DNA from 2 places in the Lysobacter arenosi genome. Region 2 is predicted to be linked to the other one. Evidence: predicted binding sites of a transcription regulator. Region 2 holds the regulator's gene; the other holds the start of a gene.
What was found. The regulator HrcA, encoded in region 2, represses chaperone genes, less so after heat shock. The targets are predictions, from matches to a motif close to TTNGCACTCNNNNNNNNNGAGTGCNAA.
Positions count from the first base shown of each region.

Region 1 (4,208 bases), 1.2 Mb from region 2:
CAGCAATCCGCCGCCCAGCGGCACGGCGCCGCGCGCAGGACCAAAGGCGACCGCCGGTTGCGCAGCTGCCGCACTTGCCTCGGGCAGGGTGACGCTGAGGCTGCGCGTTTGCGGCGGATAGCAGATGCCGGCGTCGGCGCAGCCCTGGTAACGCACCTTCAGGGTGACCTGGCGTGCGCCGCCCTGGGCCTGGCCCGGCAACACCGCGGTGAGCGCCTGGCGATAGGTCTCGACCCGGCCGAAGAACTCGTCCTCGTGCGCCTTGCCCTGCGGCAACTGCAGCGGCTGCGCGGCGAATGCGGCATCGGACTGCACCGCAATGCGGTGCTTGTACAGGTAGTAGCCGTCGGCGATGCGCCAGTGGATCTCGATCCGGTCGCCGCCGGGCGCCTGTGCGCGCAAGGCGAACGCCTCGTCGACGGGCAGCAGGTCGTCGGGATTGATCGCGGCATGCGCCGGCGTGGCGACCAGGCCCGACGTGGCCAGTGCCGTTGCGGTGAGGACCAGGGTCAGCAGCGCGCCGCGGAGGCGAAATTGAATGGATTCAGTCATCTTTCCGGGTCTGTTCGGCCACCCACTGCAAGTAGGGGGCAAGGCCGCCAACGGCTTCGACCGCGACCGCCTCGGGCAGTTCATAGGAGTGCAGCGCCTGCAGCCGCGCGATCAGCGCGTCCTGGCGATCGGCGGTGGTCTTGATCAGCAGCAGGACTTCTTCGGCCTGCTCGATCGCCCCTTGCCAGCGGTATGTCGACGACACCCCGGGCAGGACGTTGACGCACGCGGCCAGGCGCTCGCCGACCAGGGCCCTGGCGATGGCATCGGCGCTTTGCGGATCGGCGCAGGTACTGAGGACCAGCCGTACGGGCGAGGCGGGGGACGGGGTCATGAGGGGCGCAAGTGTAGCCGCCGCCCCGCGGGCGGGCGAATCGTCCCGCCCGGAACCCGGCCTGCGCAGGCCGGCGGCGGATGACGTAGGCTGCCGGCGCCGGCCTGGTCCGGACGTTCGAGGAGGTTCGATGCCACACCGCCATTTCCCGCGGATCACCGCCGTTGCCGCCAGGGCCATCCTCGCCCTGGGGCTGTTTGCCGTGCTGCCGGCTACCGCGGCCACGCAGGCGGCGCCCGCCTACGGCATCGACGTGCACGCCGCCTGCCGCTTGGCTGCCGGCGCGACGTCGCGCCTGCTGGTGGACCTGAGCTGCGAAAGCGCCATGAGCTGCTGGGGCGAGCCGGACGCGATGACGCTGATCGACGCCACAACAGGCGAGACGGTGGCCAGCTCGCCGGGTGAGCTGCTTTATGTCGATTCCGGCGGCAATGTGCTGGCCGATCCGCCGATGCAGGGCACGATCCGCGCGATCTGGGCGGCGGCCATCGCGGCACCGCCGGCGCCGGCGAAGCTGCAACTGGCTGTCGACGGTGTCGCCGCTACCGCGGCGTTCGAGCCGGCGGCCGAATGCGCGGCATTGCCGGCCGGTGCGGTGAAGCGCCTTTCCGGCGGCTGATTCGGTTTACACGGAAGCGGGCTTGCCGCGTCCGCGCCCGGTGCGCAGCTGCGCCAGTTGCTCCACGACTTCCACCAGCGGCGCCTTCGAGCGCGTCGGCGCTTCGCGGAACGCGACCAGCAGCCTCAGCTCCAGCGGGTCGTCGACGAGCAGCGCGTCCGCGGCCGCGACCGAGTCCAGCGCGGTGTCCGCCGACAGGCTCATCGTGCCGCGGCCGGTGGCCAGCCATTCGAACTGCACGCCGGTCACCATCGCGATTTCGCGCAGGTGCGCCACGCTTGGATACTTGCCGCGTGCCGCCTCCCAATGGCCGACGGCGCTGCGTTGCACGCCGACCGCCGCGCCCAGGGCGGCCTGGGACAGGCCGCAATGGCGTCGAGCCAGGCGAATGCGCTGCTGGGGTGTCATGTGGCCTCCGACCTTGGATACCGATATTCACCAGGTGACTGAGATTCACCCAATGCTGTGCGCACTGGGTAGCACTATGCGCCGATTGCAGCAGTGAAGTTCAATAGTTTCAAGCATTCCATGAAGGACGTGATACCGGGAGTCAGCAGGACACCGCTGGTCGAAAAAGCCCGCAGGGACGAAGATTGACCCCTGCCGACAAGGGCGTTGGTAGTGACAAGGCGTCGGTTCGGGGCCGTGCGCAGGACGCGACGAGCACAGGACAGCCACCTCCGTACCAGAAAGAGCGCGTTCCCTCGGGGCGCGCTCTTTCTTTTTGTCGGGTGGACGCTCGCCCAGGACGGCGCTGACGCTTCGGCCCTTGAAAGGCCTTCACGCGGACCCAATCTCCCCCGCTGTCCCGGTTCGCCGGGTTTCTTCGTCCCTGACATTGGCACTCGTCAGGGTCGACTGCTAAAATTCAGGCCGTTTTGCTGTCCGTTCAATAACTTACGTAAATCCCTCGGAGATTTGTCGCGATGAATATCAAGCCGCTCTACGACCGCGTGGTCATCAAGCGCATGGAAGAAGAAAAGATGTCCGCTGGCGGCATCGTGATTCCGGACTCGGCCACCGAGAAGCCGATCAAGGGTGAAGTCGTCGCCGTCGGCACCGGCAAGGTCCTCGACAACGGCAACGTCCGCCCGGTTTCGGTCAAGGTCGGCGACAAGGTCCTGTTCGGCAAGTACAGCGGTACCGAGGTCAAGCTCGACGGCACCGAATACCTGGTGGTCAAGGAAGACGACATCTTCGCCGTGCTCGCCTAAGAGCGCCCGGAGCGGGCAGGGAACGTCGCGCAATGCGCGCTTCCTCCGCCCCTCGTCTTTGTTGATCCAGTTCCACATTCCCCAATTCGCTTTTGAGGTAATAGAAAATGGCTGCCAAGGAAATTCGTTTCGGTGAGGACGCGCGCGTCAAGATGCTGCGCGGCGTCAATGTGCTCGCCAATGCCGTCAAGGCCACGCTCGGCCCGAAGGGTCGCAACGTCGTGCTCGAGAAGAGCTTCGGCGCCCCGACCATCACCAAGGACGGCGTCTCCGTCGCCAAGGAAATCGAGCTTGCCGACAAGTTCGAGAACATGGGCGCGCAGATGGTGAAGGAAGTCGCTTCCAAGACCTCCGACAACGCCGGTGACGGCACCACCACCGCCACCGTGCTGGCCCAGGCGCTGATCCGCGAAGGCATGAAGGCCGTCGCCGCCGGCATGAACCCGATGGACCTCAAGCGCGGTATCGACAAGGCCGTCGTCGCTGCCGTAGACGAGCTGAAGAAGATCTCCAAGCCGTCCTCGACCAGCAAGGAAATCGCCCAGGTCGGTACGATCTCGGCCAACTCCGACGCCAACATCGGCGACCTGATCGCCCAGGCGATGGACAAGGTCGGCAAGGAAGGCGTGATCACCGTTGAAGACGGTTCGGGCCTGGAGAACGAGCTCGACGTCGTCGAGGGCATGCAGTTCGACCGCGGCTACCTGTCGCCGTACTTCATCAACAACCAGCAGTCGATGCAGGCCGAGCTGGACGATCCGTTCATCCTGCTGCACGACAAGAAGATCTCCAACGTGCGTGACCTGCTGCCCGTCCTCGAGGGCGTGGCCAAGGCTGGCAAGCCGCTGCTGATCATCGCCGAGGAAGTCGAAGGCGAAGCGCTGGCGACCCTGGTGGTCAACACCATCCGCGGCATCGTCAAGGTCTGCGCCGTCAAGGCTCCGGGCTTCGGCGACCGTCGCAAGGCGATGCTGGAAGACATGGCCGTCCTCACCGGCGGCACCGTGATCTCCGAGGAAGTCGGCCTGCAGCTGGACAAGGCCACCATCAAGGATCTGGGTCGCGCCAAGAAGGTGCAGATCTCCAAGGAGAACACCACCATCATCGACGGCGCCGGCGAAGTGTCGGGCATCGAAGGCCGCATCAAGCAGATCAAGGCGCAGATCGAGGAGACCTCCTCCGACTACGACCGCGAGAAGCTGCAGGAGCGCGTGGCCAAGCTGGCCGGCGGCGTTGCTGTGATCAAGGTCGGTGCTTCGACCGAGATCGAGATGAAGGAAAAGAAGGCTCGCGTCGAAGACGCCCTGCACGCCACGCGTGCTGCCGTTGAAGAGGGCATCGTCCCGGGCGGCGGCGTTGCGCTGCTGCGCGCCAAGGCCGCGATCGCCAACCTCAAGGGTGCCAACGAAGACCAGAACCACGGCATCCAGATCGCCCTGCGCGCGATGGAAGCGCCGCTGCGCGAGATCGTGACCAACGCCGGCGAAGA
Region 1 is NZ_CP071517.1:3,636,479-3,640,686, forward strand. Features, by position in the region: gene HIV01_RS16705 (protein-disulfide reductase DsbD) at 1-552, opposite strand, end outside; gene cutA (divalent-cation tolerance protein CutA) at 545-886, opposite strand; gene HIV01_RS16715 (hypothetical protein) at 1,017-1,505, shown strand; gene HIV01_RS16720 (helix-turn-helix domain-containing protein) at 1,512-1,913, opposite strand; gene groES (co-chaperone GroES) at 2,432-2,719, shown strand; gene groL (chaperonin GroEL) at 2,827-4,208, shown strand, end outside.
Region 1: groES (co-chaperone GroES) is a predicted target of HrcA. The motif match lies at 2,344-2,370, and genes of this name have one in related genera.

Region 2 (4,208 bases):
CAGCTTGATGTTGAGGTGCTTCGGACCGGAGGCGTCAGCGGTGACGTACGGCAGGTTGACCTCGGTCTGCTGCGCGCTCGACAGCTCGATCTTGGCGCGCTCGGCCGCGTCCTTCAGGCGCTGCAGGGCCAGCGGATCCTTGCGCAGGTCGATGCCCTGGTCCTTCTGGAATTCTTCCACGAGGTAATCGATGACGCGCTTGTCGAAGTCCTCGCCACCGAGGAAGGTGTCGCCGTTGGTGGCCAGCACCTCGACCTGCATCTCGCCGTCGACCGACGCAATCTCGATGATCGACACGTCGAAGGTGCCGCCGCCGAGGTCGTAGACCGCGACCTTGCGGTCGCCGCCCTTCTTGTCCATGCCGTAGGCCAGCGCGGCCGCGGTCGGCTCGTTGATGATGCGCTTGACGTCGAGGCCGGCGATCTTGCCGGCGTCCTTGGTCGCCTGGCGCTGGCTGTCGTTGAAGTACGCCGGCACGGTGATGACCGCTTCGGTGACCGTCTCGCCCAGGTAGGCCTCGGCGGTCTTCTTCATCTTCGCCAGCACTTCAGCGGAGATCTGCTGCGGCGCCATGTTCTTGCCGTCGGCCGTGGCGACCCAGGCGTCGCCGTTCTCGTGCTGGGCGATCGAGTACGGCACCAGGTCGAGGTCCTTCTGGACTTCGGCGTCGGTGAACTTGCGGCCGATCAGGCGCTTGACCGCGAAAAAGGTGTTCTTGGGATTGGTGACGGCCTGGCGCTTGGCCGAGGCGCCGACCAGGACTTCGCCGTCCTTGGTGAAGGCCACGATCGAAGGCGTGGTGCGGTCGCCTTCTGCGTTTTCGATGACCTTGGCCTTGCCGCCTTCCATGATCGCGACGCACGAATTGGTCGTGCCCAGATCGATACCGATGATCTTGCCCATGTGTGTAGCTCCCTCGCTAATGCTTGAAATGGTGTGGCGCCGAATCTGTGGTGGCGCCGATGTGCGTTATCTGGGGGCCGGCGGTTGCCTCTTCAAGCGACCGCGTTGGCAAAGTCGCTCGCCTGGCGCTGCCCTGCCCCGATCGTTCAGTCGTGCTTGGCCACCACCACCAGCGCAGGGCGCAGCAGGCGGTCGTTGAGCAGCCAGCCCTTCTGGTAGACCTGGACCACGTCGCCCGGCGCATGCCCGGCGCTCTCGACCATGCTCATCGCCTGGTGGTGCTCCGGGTTGAAGGCCTTGCCGACCGGGTCGATCGCGACCAGGCCGTTGTCGGAGACGACCTTGAGCAGCTGGCGCAGGGTCAGCTCCATGCCTTCACGCAGGTGCTGGGCGGTGTCGGCCTGGATGGTGAGGCCGGCCTCGAGGCTGTCGATCACCGGCAGCAGGTCGCCAAGGACGCGCTCGTTGGCGAACTTGCGCGCCATGTCGATATCGCGGGCCATGCGCTTGCGCTGGTTCTCGAGTTCGGCGCGTTCGCGCAGCGAATCCTCACGCAGCTGCGTCAGCTCGGCGCGGGCGGCCTGCAGTTGCGCGGCCAGCGAATCGCCGCCGTCGGCGTCGTTGGCAAGGTCCAGGGTGTCGTTGTCGGGGGTGTCTTGCGGATCGATCTGGGTCATGCGGTGCTCCATCCCTGCGCCAAGGGCGCCAAACAATTCGGAAATCCGCGCTCAAGGCGCGACAGGGCAGCAATGGGGCCGCCCCGCGAGGTTTCAAGACGAACTGCGCCGTTGGCGACGGCCAGGCGCCGTTCCGGCCGGCCAGGGGCTGTCCCCGTCCCGGCAGCGGCGGGTCCGGGTCCCTCAGGACTCGGAGTGGATGGCAGCCCCGAGCGCGTCGGCGGCGGCCTGGACCACTGGAATCACGCGGTCGTACGCCATCCGGGTCGGCCCGATCACCCCCAGGACGCCCAGTACCTGGCCACTGCCACCGCCGGCAACGTACGGGGCGGTGACCAGCGACATCCCTTCCAGCGGCGCCAGGCCGGTCTCCTCGCCAATGAAAATGCGTACGCCGGGCGCCTGCACCGTGCGTTCGAGCAGCTGCAGGATCTCGCGCTTGCGGGCGAAGGCGTCGAACAGGTCGCGCAGGCGGTCCAGGTCGGCCAGTTCCTGCAGCCCCATCAGGCGGGTCTGTCCGGCCAGCACCATGTCGTCGCCGCCCGGCGCCAGCGCCTGCTCGGCCAGCTCGACCGACTGCGTCAGCAGTGACTGCATCTCGGTCTGGGCGGTGCGTAGCTCGCGCAGCAGGGTGGCGCGGATGTCGGCCACGGTGCGCCCGGCGAAGTGGGCGTTCAGGTAGTTGGCCACGCGCTCGAGCTCGCCACTGTCGAACGGGCGACGGGTCTGCACGATCCGGTTCTGCACTTCGTTGTCGGCGAACACCAGGATCGCCAGCACACGCGCGCCGTCGAGCGGCACGAAATCGATGCGGCGGAAGGCGAACTGCTCGCGCCGCGGCACGCTGACCACGCCGACGAAGTGGGTCATCGCCGACAGCAGCTCCGAGGCGCTGCCGAGCAGGGCCTGGGTGCCGGAACCGGCCGGTAGCTCGCCGCGCAGGCGGGCTAGGTCGGAGTCCGGCAGTGGCCGCACCTGCAGCAGCGAGTCGACGAACAGGCGGTAGCCCTGGGGCGTCGGGACGCGTCCGGCCGAGCTGTGGGGCGCGCTGAGCAGGCCGGCGTCTTCCAGGTCGGCCAGGATGTTGCGGATGGTCGCCGCGCTGACGTCCAGCCCGGCGTGCCGCGCCAGCGTCTGCGAGCCGATCGGCTCGCCGCTGTTGATGTAGCGGCCGATCAGGGTGCGCAACAGCTGCCGTGCACGCGGGTCGAGGCTGGGATCGGCAGGTTTGCGGTTCATGACGGGCATATTGATAGGTCGCGGCCCGATCCGGTGCAAGGGTTTTCGGCGCCGGCCATTGCGGCCGATGCCGCAGATCTGAACCTGCGAGACGCTCCCCCGCTATCACGCCGCAACCGACACAAGGCACAATCGCGCTCCATGCTCGTCCACCTCTCCCTCAAGCAGTTCGCCGTGGTCAGTGAAGCCGAGCTCGGTTTCGGTCCCGGCCTGACCGTCATCTCCGGCGAGACCGGCGCCGGCAAGTCGTTGCTGGTCGACGCGCTGGGCCTGATCTCCGGCCTGCGTGCCGACAGCGGCGTCGTCCGCCACGGCGCCGACCGCGCCGAGCTGGTCGCCGGCTTCAGCCTCGACGACGTCCCGCTGGCCCGTGCCTGGCTGCGCGACAACGAGCTGGACGAGGACGACGCCTGCCAGATCCGGCGCGTGATCCGCGCCGACGGCGGCTCGCGCGCCTGGGTCAACGGCCGCCCGGTCACGCTGGGCCAGCTGAGCGAGCTGTCCACCCTGCTGGTCGAGATCCATGGCCAGCACGAGCACCAGGCGCTGCTGTCGCGCCCCAGCCAGCTGGCGCTGCTGGATGCCTTCGGCCGTACCCAGGCCGAACTGGGCGCCGTCGGCGCCGCGGCGACTCGCTGGAGCGCATTGCTGACCGAGCGCGACGAACTGTCGGCCAAGGGCGATGTCTCCGACCGCATCAGCTGGCTCGAACACCAGCATGGCGAACTGGATCGCGAAGACCTCGAGGCCGACGCCATCGCGCGCCTGCAGGACGACCATCGCCGCCATGCCCATGCGGCCGACCTGATTGCCGCCTGCGAAGGTGCATTCGCCCACCTCGGTGGCGAGGAAGGCCCCTCGCTCTCGCGCAGCCTGCAACAGGTTCGCAGCGACCTGCAGCGTGTGGTGGAACACGAGCCGCGCCTGGGCGATGTCGACGCGATGCTCGATGCGGCCGCGATCCAGGTCGACGAAGCCCTTGCCCTGCTCGACCGCGTTCGCAGCGACCTCGACCTCGACCCGTCGGCGCTGGAGCTGATCGAGCAGCGCCTGACCCGCATCCACGAACTGGCGCGCAAGCACCGCGTGCCACCCGAGCAACTGGGCGCGCAGCGCGATGCGATTGCGGCCGAACTGGAATCGCTGCAAGGCGCCGGCGCGCGCCTGGCCCGCCTCGACACCGAGATCGAAGCCGCCCGTCGCGACTGGCGCCAGGCTGCCGACGCACTCGGCCGTCTGCGCCGCGAGGCCGCGGCCAACCTGTCGGCCAGCACCACCGCGCTGATCTCCGAACTGGGCATGGGCGGCGGCCGCTTCGACGTGCAGGTCGAACCGGTCGAGACCGACCGCCCCGACCCGCAGGGTGGCGAGCGCGTGGAGTTCCTGGTC
Region 2 is NZ_CP071517.1:906,192-910,399, reverse strand. Features, by position in the region: gene dnaK (molecular chaperone DnaK) at 1-903, opposite strand, end outside; gene grpE (nucleotide exchange factor GrpE) at 1,050-1,580, opposite strand; gene hrcA (heat-inducible transcriptional repressor HrcA) at 1,764-2,819, opposite strand; gene recN (DNA repair protein RecN) at 2,961-4,208, shown strand, end outside.